DNA from 2 places in the Vibrio ostreae genome. Region 2 is predicted to be linked to the other one. Evidence: riboswitches for the same ligand, from Rfam matches in the RefSeq annotation. Region 2 holds a riboswitch; the other holds the start of a gene.

Region 1 (4,582 bases), 1.7 Mb from region 2:
ATGACCCAGCATTCTGGCAGCAGTTCCTCAATGATCACGTGTCTGTGTTAGCCATGAACGAAGATGAAGCGCAAGCTCTGACCGGCGAAAGCGATCCGCTTGCGGCTTCGGATAAAGCGTTGGATTGGGTTGATCTGGTGTTATGTACGGCAGGTCCTGTCGGTTTGTTTATGGCAGGTTATACGGAAGAATCCAGTAAGCGTGAAACTTCATTGCCTCTGTTACCCGGCTCTATTCCAGAATTTAACCGCTATGAGTTCAGTCGCCCGGCAACCAAAGTCAGCTGTATTAATCCGCTGCGTATTTATTCTCATATTGCGCCTTATATGGGGGGGCCGGAGAAAATAAAAAATACCAATGGAGCAGGGGATGCGGCGCTGTCGGCGTTGTTACACGATATGGCTGCAAATAAGTATCATAAAGAGAACGTTCCTAACTCCAGCAAGCATCAGCACGAGTTTTTGACTTATTCGTCTTTCTCTCAGGTGTGTAAATATTCCAACCGAGTAAGCTATGAAGTCCTGGTTCAGCACTCGCCGCGCTTGTCTCGTGGTCTGCCTGAGCGTGAAGATAGCCTGGAAGAAGCATACTGGGAACGTTAATCGCGGCTCATCAGTGAGCTAGGCTTGATTGCGGCAATAAACTTGATACGTATCTGTAAGCACTGCCAATTTGGTAGTGCTTTTTATTTACCTGCGGGATAAAAATCAACAACAGCGCTGCTTGCTGATTTTGAGTTGATGCCTTTATTGGTTATTGAGTTAAATTATGGAAAGCATGTCGTTTATTGTTTAAGCCACTTATCTGTAACAAAATCTAACGGCGACCTGTGTTAAATCTGTAAGCGGTTTCATGCTCATTCTGTAGCGCATAAATATTTATATCAATAGAAAAAAAGGCCCCCATATGGGAGCCTTATTAAAAGATAAGCTATTAAAGTGCGAAGTCTTCGAGAGATTTACCTTCGTCCAGAGCTTGTTGGATAACCGATGGAGTACGACCTTGGCCTGTCCAAGTCTTTTCTACACCGTTGTCCATGTATTTATACTTAGCTGGGCGAGGAGCACGTTTGCCTTTCGTTTTTGTTTTAGTTTCACCAGCAAGTGCAGTAATAAGAGCATCAACATCAATGCCGTCTTTTGCAATTTGCTCAGCGATAGCGGCTAATTTAGCCTCTTGAGCTTCACGTGCTGCACGTTCTTCTTCTTCCGCTTCTTTGCGTTCTTCAACAACAGTAGATAATTTATCCAGTGCTTCTTCTAGTTGTTCAACAGTCAATTCACGAGCGTACGCACGAAGGCTGCGAATATTCAACAGAGTTTTTGTAATTTCCGACATTACCGATTCCTATGAAATAAATTCTTTTAACAGTTCAATAGTAAACCCAGCGATTTATTCTGGCAACAATGAAAGTGTAATATTAAGAAAAATATTTGTAAAAATAAAATAACTGCGCCGTGGGCAATTTATTACTCCCGCTTCACCCTTATCTTATTTATGGTTTTATTCGCTGAATTGGTTAAAAGGAGCAATTTATCGCACAAACGCAAATAAGCGAAGTGATATTCATTGCATAATTGTATGAAATGGGTCTCAGCAATGAAATGGATTTCAACATTTTGTGATCAAAATTGAGTAACAGGATGTGTTGCATTGATAATTATCATAAGTACAATAGCGCGCACCTGATGCGAAGTTCGGGATGAGAATCTGTTACAACTGCTTAACAGAGATGTTTGTCCTGGTTTCGATGTAGAGGCGCGATATCGATAAGTAGTCATGATTAGGGTGATGCCAGTGAGTTATGACAAAAGGTGATATCGCCGAAGTCAGCACGCCTGTCAATGCGTCTGGCTGGGGTTGTCAGCGAATAGGGACAACACTGCCATAGTCTATTTTTTCCTTAAACTATGGAGCGCTACTGTAGGGTTGGGTGAAGTGTTCGCTTCCCTTTCGCTTAGTTCAACATAAGTTACGCGTTAGTTCGTGTAGTTTGTCTGCAGTAGATCTCTAGCCATTTATTACTGGTTTTTGAAGATCATGAATTTAATTGATTTTGCTACCTCACCGTTTTCTGTACTTCCGCCTTTGGTGGCATTGACGCTGGCGATCGTAACACGCCGTGTTCTGGTTTCACTGGGTGTCGGTATTATATTGGGTGCGCTTTTACTGGCTGATTATTCAGTGGGTGGAGCATTGAGTTACATCGGTGAAAAAGTCTCAAACGTTTTTGTCGAAGACGGCGGACTGAACACCTGGAATATGAGTATCGTCGGATTTCTTCTGCTGCTTGGCATGATGACGGCGCTGTTGTCTCTCTCAGGTGGTACCCGTGCGTTTGCCGAGTGGGCCCAGGTCCGGGTTAAAAGCAAACGTGGTGCTAAGTTGCTGGCGGCATTTCTGGGCGTATTCATCTTCGTTGATGATTACTTTAACAGCCTCGCTGTTGGTTCTATCTCGCGTCCTGTGACTGATCGTTTTAATGTATCGCGCTCAAAGCTGGCGTACATTCTTGATTCGACCGCAGCCCCTATGTGTGTTGTTATGCCAGCTTCAAGCTGGGGCGCTTATATCATGACCATTATCAGTGGTATCCTGGTCTCTCACGGTATTAGTGACTATTCTCCGCTGGGTGCTTATCTGCGTCTGGTACCGATGAACTTCTACGCGATTTTTGCCTTAATCATGGTGTTTGTCGTGGTCTGGTTCCAGATGGATATCGGCCCGATGCGCAAGCACGAAATTGCCGCATCTATGGGTAAAGGTTCCGATGCGGATGCCCAGGCTCGCGATCTGAATGATGAACTGGATATTCGTGAAAGTGAAAATGGAAAAGTGTCTGACCTTATTTTTCCGATTGTGGCGCTGGTTATCGCCACGATTGGCGCGATGTTGTGGACCGGTGGTCAATCATTGTCAGAACAGGGTACTGCGTTCAATATCTTGGGTGCTTTCGAGAACACGAATGTCGGTACATCACTGATATATGGCGGCTTGGTTGGCCTAGCAGTCGCTCTGTTTACCGTCGTGAAGCAGGGGATTGCGATCAGCGAAATTGGCGCGACACTGTGGGTTGGCGCAAAGTCGATGTTTGGTGCCATCCTGATTCTTATCTTTGCCTGGACGATTGGTGCGGTGATCGGTGATATGAAGACCGGTGCTTACCTGTCGTCTCTGGTGCAGGGGAATATCGATTCGCAGTGGTTGCCGGTCATCCTGTTTGTGCTTTCGGGCATCATGGCATTCGCAACGGGTACATCATGGGGTACCTTCGGTATCATGTTACCGATTGCCGGTGATATGGCCGGTGCGACAGACATTGCATTAATGCTGCCGATGCTGAGTGCGGTTTTGGCCGGTTCTGTATTTGGCGATCACTGTTCTCCAATTTCAGACACCACGATTCTTTCTTCTACCGGCGCGCGCTGTAACCATATCGACCACGTTTCGACTCAGCTGCCTTACTCACTGGCTGTAGCGGGTGTTTCGGCGATTGGGTATGTCGTACTGGGTATGACAGCATCGGTATTCCTGTCTCTGGCGGCAGCAACGGCGGTATTTATTGCGGTCTGTTTTGCCTTTGTGACGCTATCCCGTGCCAAAATGGCGAGCCTGAAAACGGCCTGATAACCGTCTGATAACCAGGTGGCTGTTTGGTAAGCCTGAGCTGGATTATAAAAACTGGCCCGGTTGATAAAAAACTCCGCAAGCGCGGAGTTTTTTATTTGTGTTGAGATGGTCACTGAAGGCGGTATAACCCGGCATGACTCAGAGCAGGCGCCAAAACGCCTATTTCTGCAAATTATATTTCTTTAATAGTCGATAAAGTGTCGTACGTGATATTCCCATATAGCGCGCTGCAGCACTCATATTATGCTTGTGGTCACTGATGACCTGCAGCAGGTAATCAGAATCAATCGTGTCCGATGCCGGTAGCATTTGCCGATCTGCAATTTCAAGCCCCAAATCCGCAATGGTGATGTTTTTGTCTCCGCACATGATAATTGCACGCTGAATGACATTTCTGAGCTCACGCACATTCCCTGGCCATGAGTGGCGGGTCAGATAGTCGACCACGGCTTTACTGAGGTGTTTTTTCTTGCCGTCGCTCAATAAGTTGAGGAAATACTGGGCATAATCAGGAATATCTGCCTTACGTTCTCTTAATGCCGGAATATACAGCGGCAAGATATTGAGTCGGTAATACAAGTCCTCTCGGAAACCGCCCTGAATGATGTCGTGTTTGAGATCGACGTGACTGGCCGCAATGATACGACAGTCAACGGATACCGAACTGTCAGACCCCAGACGTTGCATTTTTTTAGATTCAATAAAGTGCAGCAGATGAATCTGCAAATCAGAGGGCATATCTCCGATCTCATCCAAAAACAGGGTGCCGTGATTGGAACGCTGGATATAACCAATGTGGTCGGCAATAGCGCCGGTAAAGGCGCCTTTTTGATGGCCAAACAGTTCGGACGCGATCAGACCACTGGCTATGGAGCCACAATTGACCTCAATAAACGGATACTGGGCTCGTGCGGACAGTGAGTGAATCAGTTTGGCACACAACCCTTTACCC
Region 2 (4,582 bases):
TTCTCGTTCCGTGGTAACAACTATGTGCGTGAAGCGATCCACGCTGTGTTCCTGTATCACTGTTTCAAAAACGGCATGGACATGGGCATTGTCAATGCCGGGCAGCTTGAGATTTACGATAACGTGCCGGACAAGCTGCGCGAAGCGGTGGAAGACGTGGTGCTCAACCGTCGGGATGATGGTACCGAGCGTCTGCTGGAAATCGCCGAACAGTACCGCGAAAATGCGGTCGGCAAGCAGGAAGATGCGTCTGCACAAGAGTGGCGTACCTGGCCGGTCGCCAAGCGTCTTGAGCACGCGTTGGTGAAAGGTATTACTGAATTTATCGTTGAAGATACTGAAGAAGCCCGTGTGAATGCCAGCAAACCACTGGAAGTGATTGAAGGTCCGCTGATGGACGGCATGAACGTGGTCGGCGATCTGTTTGGTGAAGGTAAGATGTTCCTGCCGCAGGTGGTGAAATCGGCGCGGGTAATGAAACAGGCGGTGGCGCACCTTGAGCCGTTCATCAATGCGGAAAAACAATCCGGTTCTTCCAACGGTAAGATTCTGCTCGCGACGGTGAAAGGCGATGTGCATGACATCGGTAAGAATATCGTTGGCGTGGTGCTGCAGTGTAATAACTACGAAATTATCGACCTGGGCGTGATGGTACCGTGTGAGACCATTCTCAAAGTCGCCAAAGAAGAGCAGGTGGATATTATCGGCCTGTCCGGTCTGATCACTCCGTCACTGGATGAGATGGTGCACGTCGCCAAAGAGATGGAGCGCCAGGGCTTTGATCTGCCGTTGCTGATCGGCGGTGCGACCACCTCGAAAGCACACACTGCGGTGAAGATTGAGCAGAACTATCATCAGCCGGTGGTGTACGTGAACAACGCTTCTCGCGCGGTAGGTGTGTGTTCGGCGCTGCTGTCGGAAACGCAGAAGCCGGCCTTTATCGAAAAGCTGAATCTGGATTACGAGCGTACTCGTGATCAGCACGCGCGTAAGACGCCGAAAAGCCGTCCGGTCACGCTGCAAGAAGCACGCGCCAATAAAGCGCCGATCGACTGGGACAGCTACACGCCGCCGGTCCCGGCTAAACCGGGTGTGCATGTATTTGACGATTTTGATATTGCTACGCTGCGTCAGTACATCGACTGGACTCCGTTCTTTATGACCTGGTCTCTGATGGGCAAATACCCGGCGATTCTCGAGCATGAAGAGGTGGGGGAAGAAGCGCAGCGTCTGTTTAAAGATGCCAACGATCTGCTCGATCGGGTTGAACGCGAAGACCTGCTTAAAGCGAGCGGCATGTGTGCCTTGTTCCCGGCCGCCAGTATTGGTGATGATATTGAAGTCTACACCGATGAGTCGCGCAGCGAGGTGGCGCATGTGCTGTATAACCTGCGTCAGCAAACCCTGAAGCCGAAAGGCGCTAACTACTGTCTGGCTGATTACATTGCGCCGAAAGAGAGTGGTAAGCAGGACTGGATTGGTGCGTTTGCGGTGACCGGTGGTATCGGTGAGCGTGAGCTGGCGGATCTGTACAAGGCGCAGGGCGACGATTACAACGCGATCATGATTCAGGCGGTGGCGGATCGTCTGGCGGAAGCATTTGCTGAATGCCTGCATGAAAAAGTGCGTAAGGAAATCTGGGGTTATGCAGCCGATGAAAACCTGTCTAACGACGAGCTGATTCGTGAGAAATACCAGGGTATTCGTCCGGCACCGGGTTATCCGGCCTGTCCGGAGCACACCGAGAAAGGCACGCTATGGGAAATGCTCAACGTCGAGCAGACCATTGGTATGTCGCTGACTACCAGTTATGCGATGTGGCCGGGCGCTTCAGTGTCGGGCTGGTACTTCTCGCATCCGGACTCGCGTTACTTTGCTATTGCACAGATTCAGGATGATCAGGTCCAGAGTTACGCCGAGCGTAAGGGCTGGGACAACCTGGAAGCGGAAAAATGGCTCGGTCCGAATATTAACGGCTGATAAACGCCAGCCAACAAAAAGGTCACCCGAGGGTGACCTTTTTAATGCCTGAAACTCACTACTTGGCACTGGCAGAGCATTAACCTTCAAACAGCTCCTGGTGCAGAGTCTGGATGACGTTCTTCGCGACCGGTGCGTCAACCAGGAAGCACAGGTTGTGATCGCTCGCGCCGTAACAGATCATGCGCAGGTTGAAGTCACCCAGGGTGCTGAACACTTGCTTAGCGTAACCTTTGGTTTCCATCTGGTTACCGATCAGAGCAACCAGACACAGGTTGTGTTCGACTTCTACCGTACAAAGTTGTTCTAGCTCTTCACGTGCGGCCTGATGCAGTTCCGGTGCGCCGCCTGACGTATCGGTTTTATCCAGAGTCAGGGAAACACTGATTTCTGAAGTCGTGATCAAATCAACCGAGATCTTATATTTCGCCAGCACTTCAAACACTTTGGCCAGGAAACCGTAGGCATGGAACATCTTGTCGCTGCGCAGGGTCACCATGGTTTGGTTGCAACGCAGTGCCAGAGCACGGAATTGTGGTGATTCTTCCACTTGCTGACGAATCCAGGTCCCGCCTTTTTCCGGTTCTTTCGATGAACCGACGAACACAGGAATACCGTGACGAATCGCCGGTACCAGCGTTGAAGGATGAAGAATTTTGGCACCGAAGTTGGCCATTTCTGACGCTTCGCTGAAAGTGATTTCCGGAATCGGTGATGCTTTTGGTGCGATACGCGGGTCAGTGGTGTAAATGCCCGGTACGTCGGTCCAGATCTCAAGGCCTGAAGCCTGAACCGCTTCGGCGATCAGCGCCGCTGAGTAGTCACTGCCGCCACGGCCGAGAGTGGTGGTATTGCCTTGCTCATCGGAACCGATAAAACCTTGTGTGACGACAACCTGATTCTCACACAGAGGAATCAGTTTCTCTTGCGCCAGACGTTTCACTTCTTCGACTTGTGCTTCAGCTTTACCATAGTTGTCATCGGTACGCAGCACTTCACGGATGTCAAAACGCACCGCGTCAACCCCGCGTTCACGCATCAGTTGAGCCAGGATATGAGTCGACATCAGTTCACCGCATGCGACCAGATGGTCGGTCAGCTTTTTACTCGACTGGAACGATGCCGCTTCTGCTGCGCTCGCGACGCTGTCGAGAATAGCGTGTACTTCTTTCTCAACCTTAACCGGCTCCGCCAGTTGGTCGATAATGGCGTTGTGAATGTCTGCCAGTTCTTTGACTACAGCCAAGCGACGCTCTGCGTCCTGGACACCGTTCGCCAGTTCAACCAGCAGGTTTGTCACGCCCGAGCATGCACTGCTCACCACAAGTTTGGTTTGTGGATTGTTCTCGATAATGGCAGAGCAACGGCTCATGGCTTCAAAATTTGCAACGCTTGTTCCGCCAAACTTGGCGACATTGAATGCTCTCACGGCATTTCTCCCAGAATTCCAGAAATAAAAATGGTTGGTATTCCAACATCCGATGTTTGAAGAGAGTGTTCTTTAGAGCAAAAAAGAGGTGAGACTATGAAAAGATGACCTCAGAAGCTCTTCATCAGCTCGGGGCCAATGACAGTTGAAGGGATTCAGCCCAGTCAACCGACAAATCAAAACCACAATTAAGATTTGTCTCGGCACTACTCCCCCTGAATATTTTGTTTTGGAGTTGAGGCTCCACAAAATATCTGCCTGGGCAGTGCTCCTCTTCTGCTAAATAGCTCACACATTGAACGGGTTTATGCCGTTAATGTCAATTGTAAATTCTGCTTGCGGACAAAATAATTATTCACTGCGCATGTGACAGGTTCGACCTCTCGACTTATGGCCAATTGTGATAGGGCATAATTTGCATTAGTCTTGATATTTCATCCCCCCAACGCATGGAGCCAACATGACTATTCGCAGTTTTATTCCACCACACCGCATTCTGATGGGCCCGGGGCCTTCTGATATTTCACCTCAGGTGCTGCAGGCGTTGAGTCGTCCGACCGTCGGTCACCTTGATCCGCTGTTTATCACCATGATGGACGAACTCAAACAACTGCTTAAATATGCGTTTCAGACCGAGAACGAATTTACCATTGCTGTCTCGGCGCCGGGCAGTGCCGGTATGGAAGCCTGTTTCGTCAATCTGGTCGAGCCGGGTGACAAAGTGATTGTGTGCCGTAACGGCGTGTTTGGTGAGCGCATGCGTGAAAACGTGCTGCGCTGCGGTGGTGAAGTGGTACTGGTGGATGATGAATGGGGGACGCCAGTCTCGGTAGATAAAGTGGCCGCCGCTATCGAACAGAATCCGGATGCGAAAATTTTGGCCTTTGTGCATGCTGAAACCTCGACCGGTGCCTGCAGCGACGCCAAAGCGCTCGGCCAGCTTGCCAAGCGACACAGTATGCTGACGATTGTTGATGCCGTCACCTCGCTCGGTGGTGTACCTCTGCTGGTGGATGAATGGCAGCTGGATGCGGTCTATTCCGGCAGTCAGAAATGTCTGTCGTGCGTACCCGGTCTCTCGCCGCTGACGTTTTCTGCGCTGGCGATTGAAAAAATTCAGACCCGCACGGCACCGGTTCAGAGCTGGTTCTTGGATCAAAGCCTGGTGCTGGG

What was found. Region 2 has a riboswitch for lysine ahead of lysC (lysine-sensitive aspartokinase 3). Riboswitches for the same ligand answer to the same signal wherever they lie in the genome.
Region 1: another riboswitch for lysine. It lies ahead of KNV97_RS09395 (Na+/H+ antiporter NhaC family protein); the one in region 2 lies ahead of lysC (lysine-sensitive aspartokinase 3).

Annotation. Positions count from the first base shown of each region.
Region 1 covers NZ_CP076643.1:707,948-712,529, forward strand. The annotation lists gene KNV97_RS09385 (inosine/guanosine kinase) at 1-602, shown strand, start outside; gene KNV97_RS09390 (H-NS family histone-like protein) at 934-1,338, opposite strand; lysine riboswitch at 1,746-1,929, shown strand; gene KNV97_RS09395 (Na+/H+ antiporter NhaC family protein) at 2,041-3,627, shown strand; gene KNV97_RS09400 (sigma-54 interaction domain-containing protein) at 3,790-4,582, opposite strand, start outside.
Region 2 covers NZ_CP076643.1:2,387,974-2,392,555, reverse strand. The annotation lists gene metH (methionine synthase) at 1-1,980, shown strand, start outside; gene lysC (lysine-sensitive aspartokinase 3) at 2,060-3,409, opposite strand; lysine riboswitch at 3,516-3,693, opposite strand; gene KNV97_RS17060 (pyridoxal-phosphate-dependent aminotransferase family protein) at 3,870-4,582, shown strand, end outside.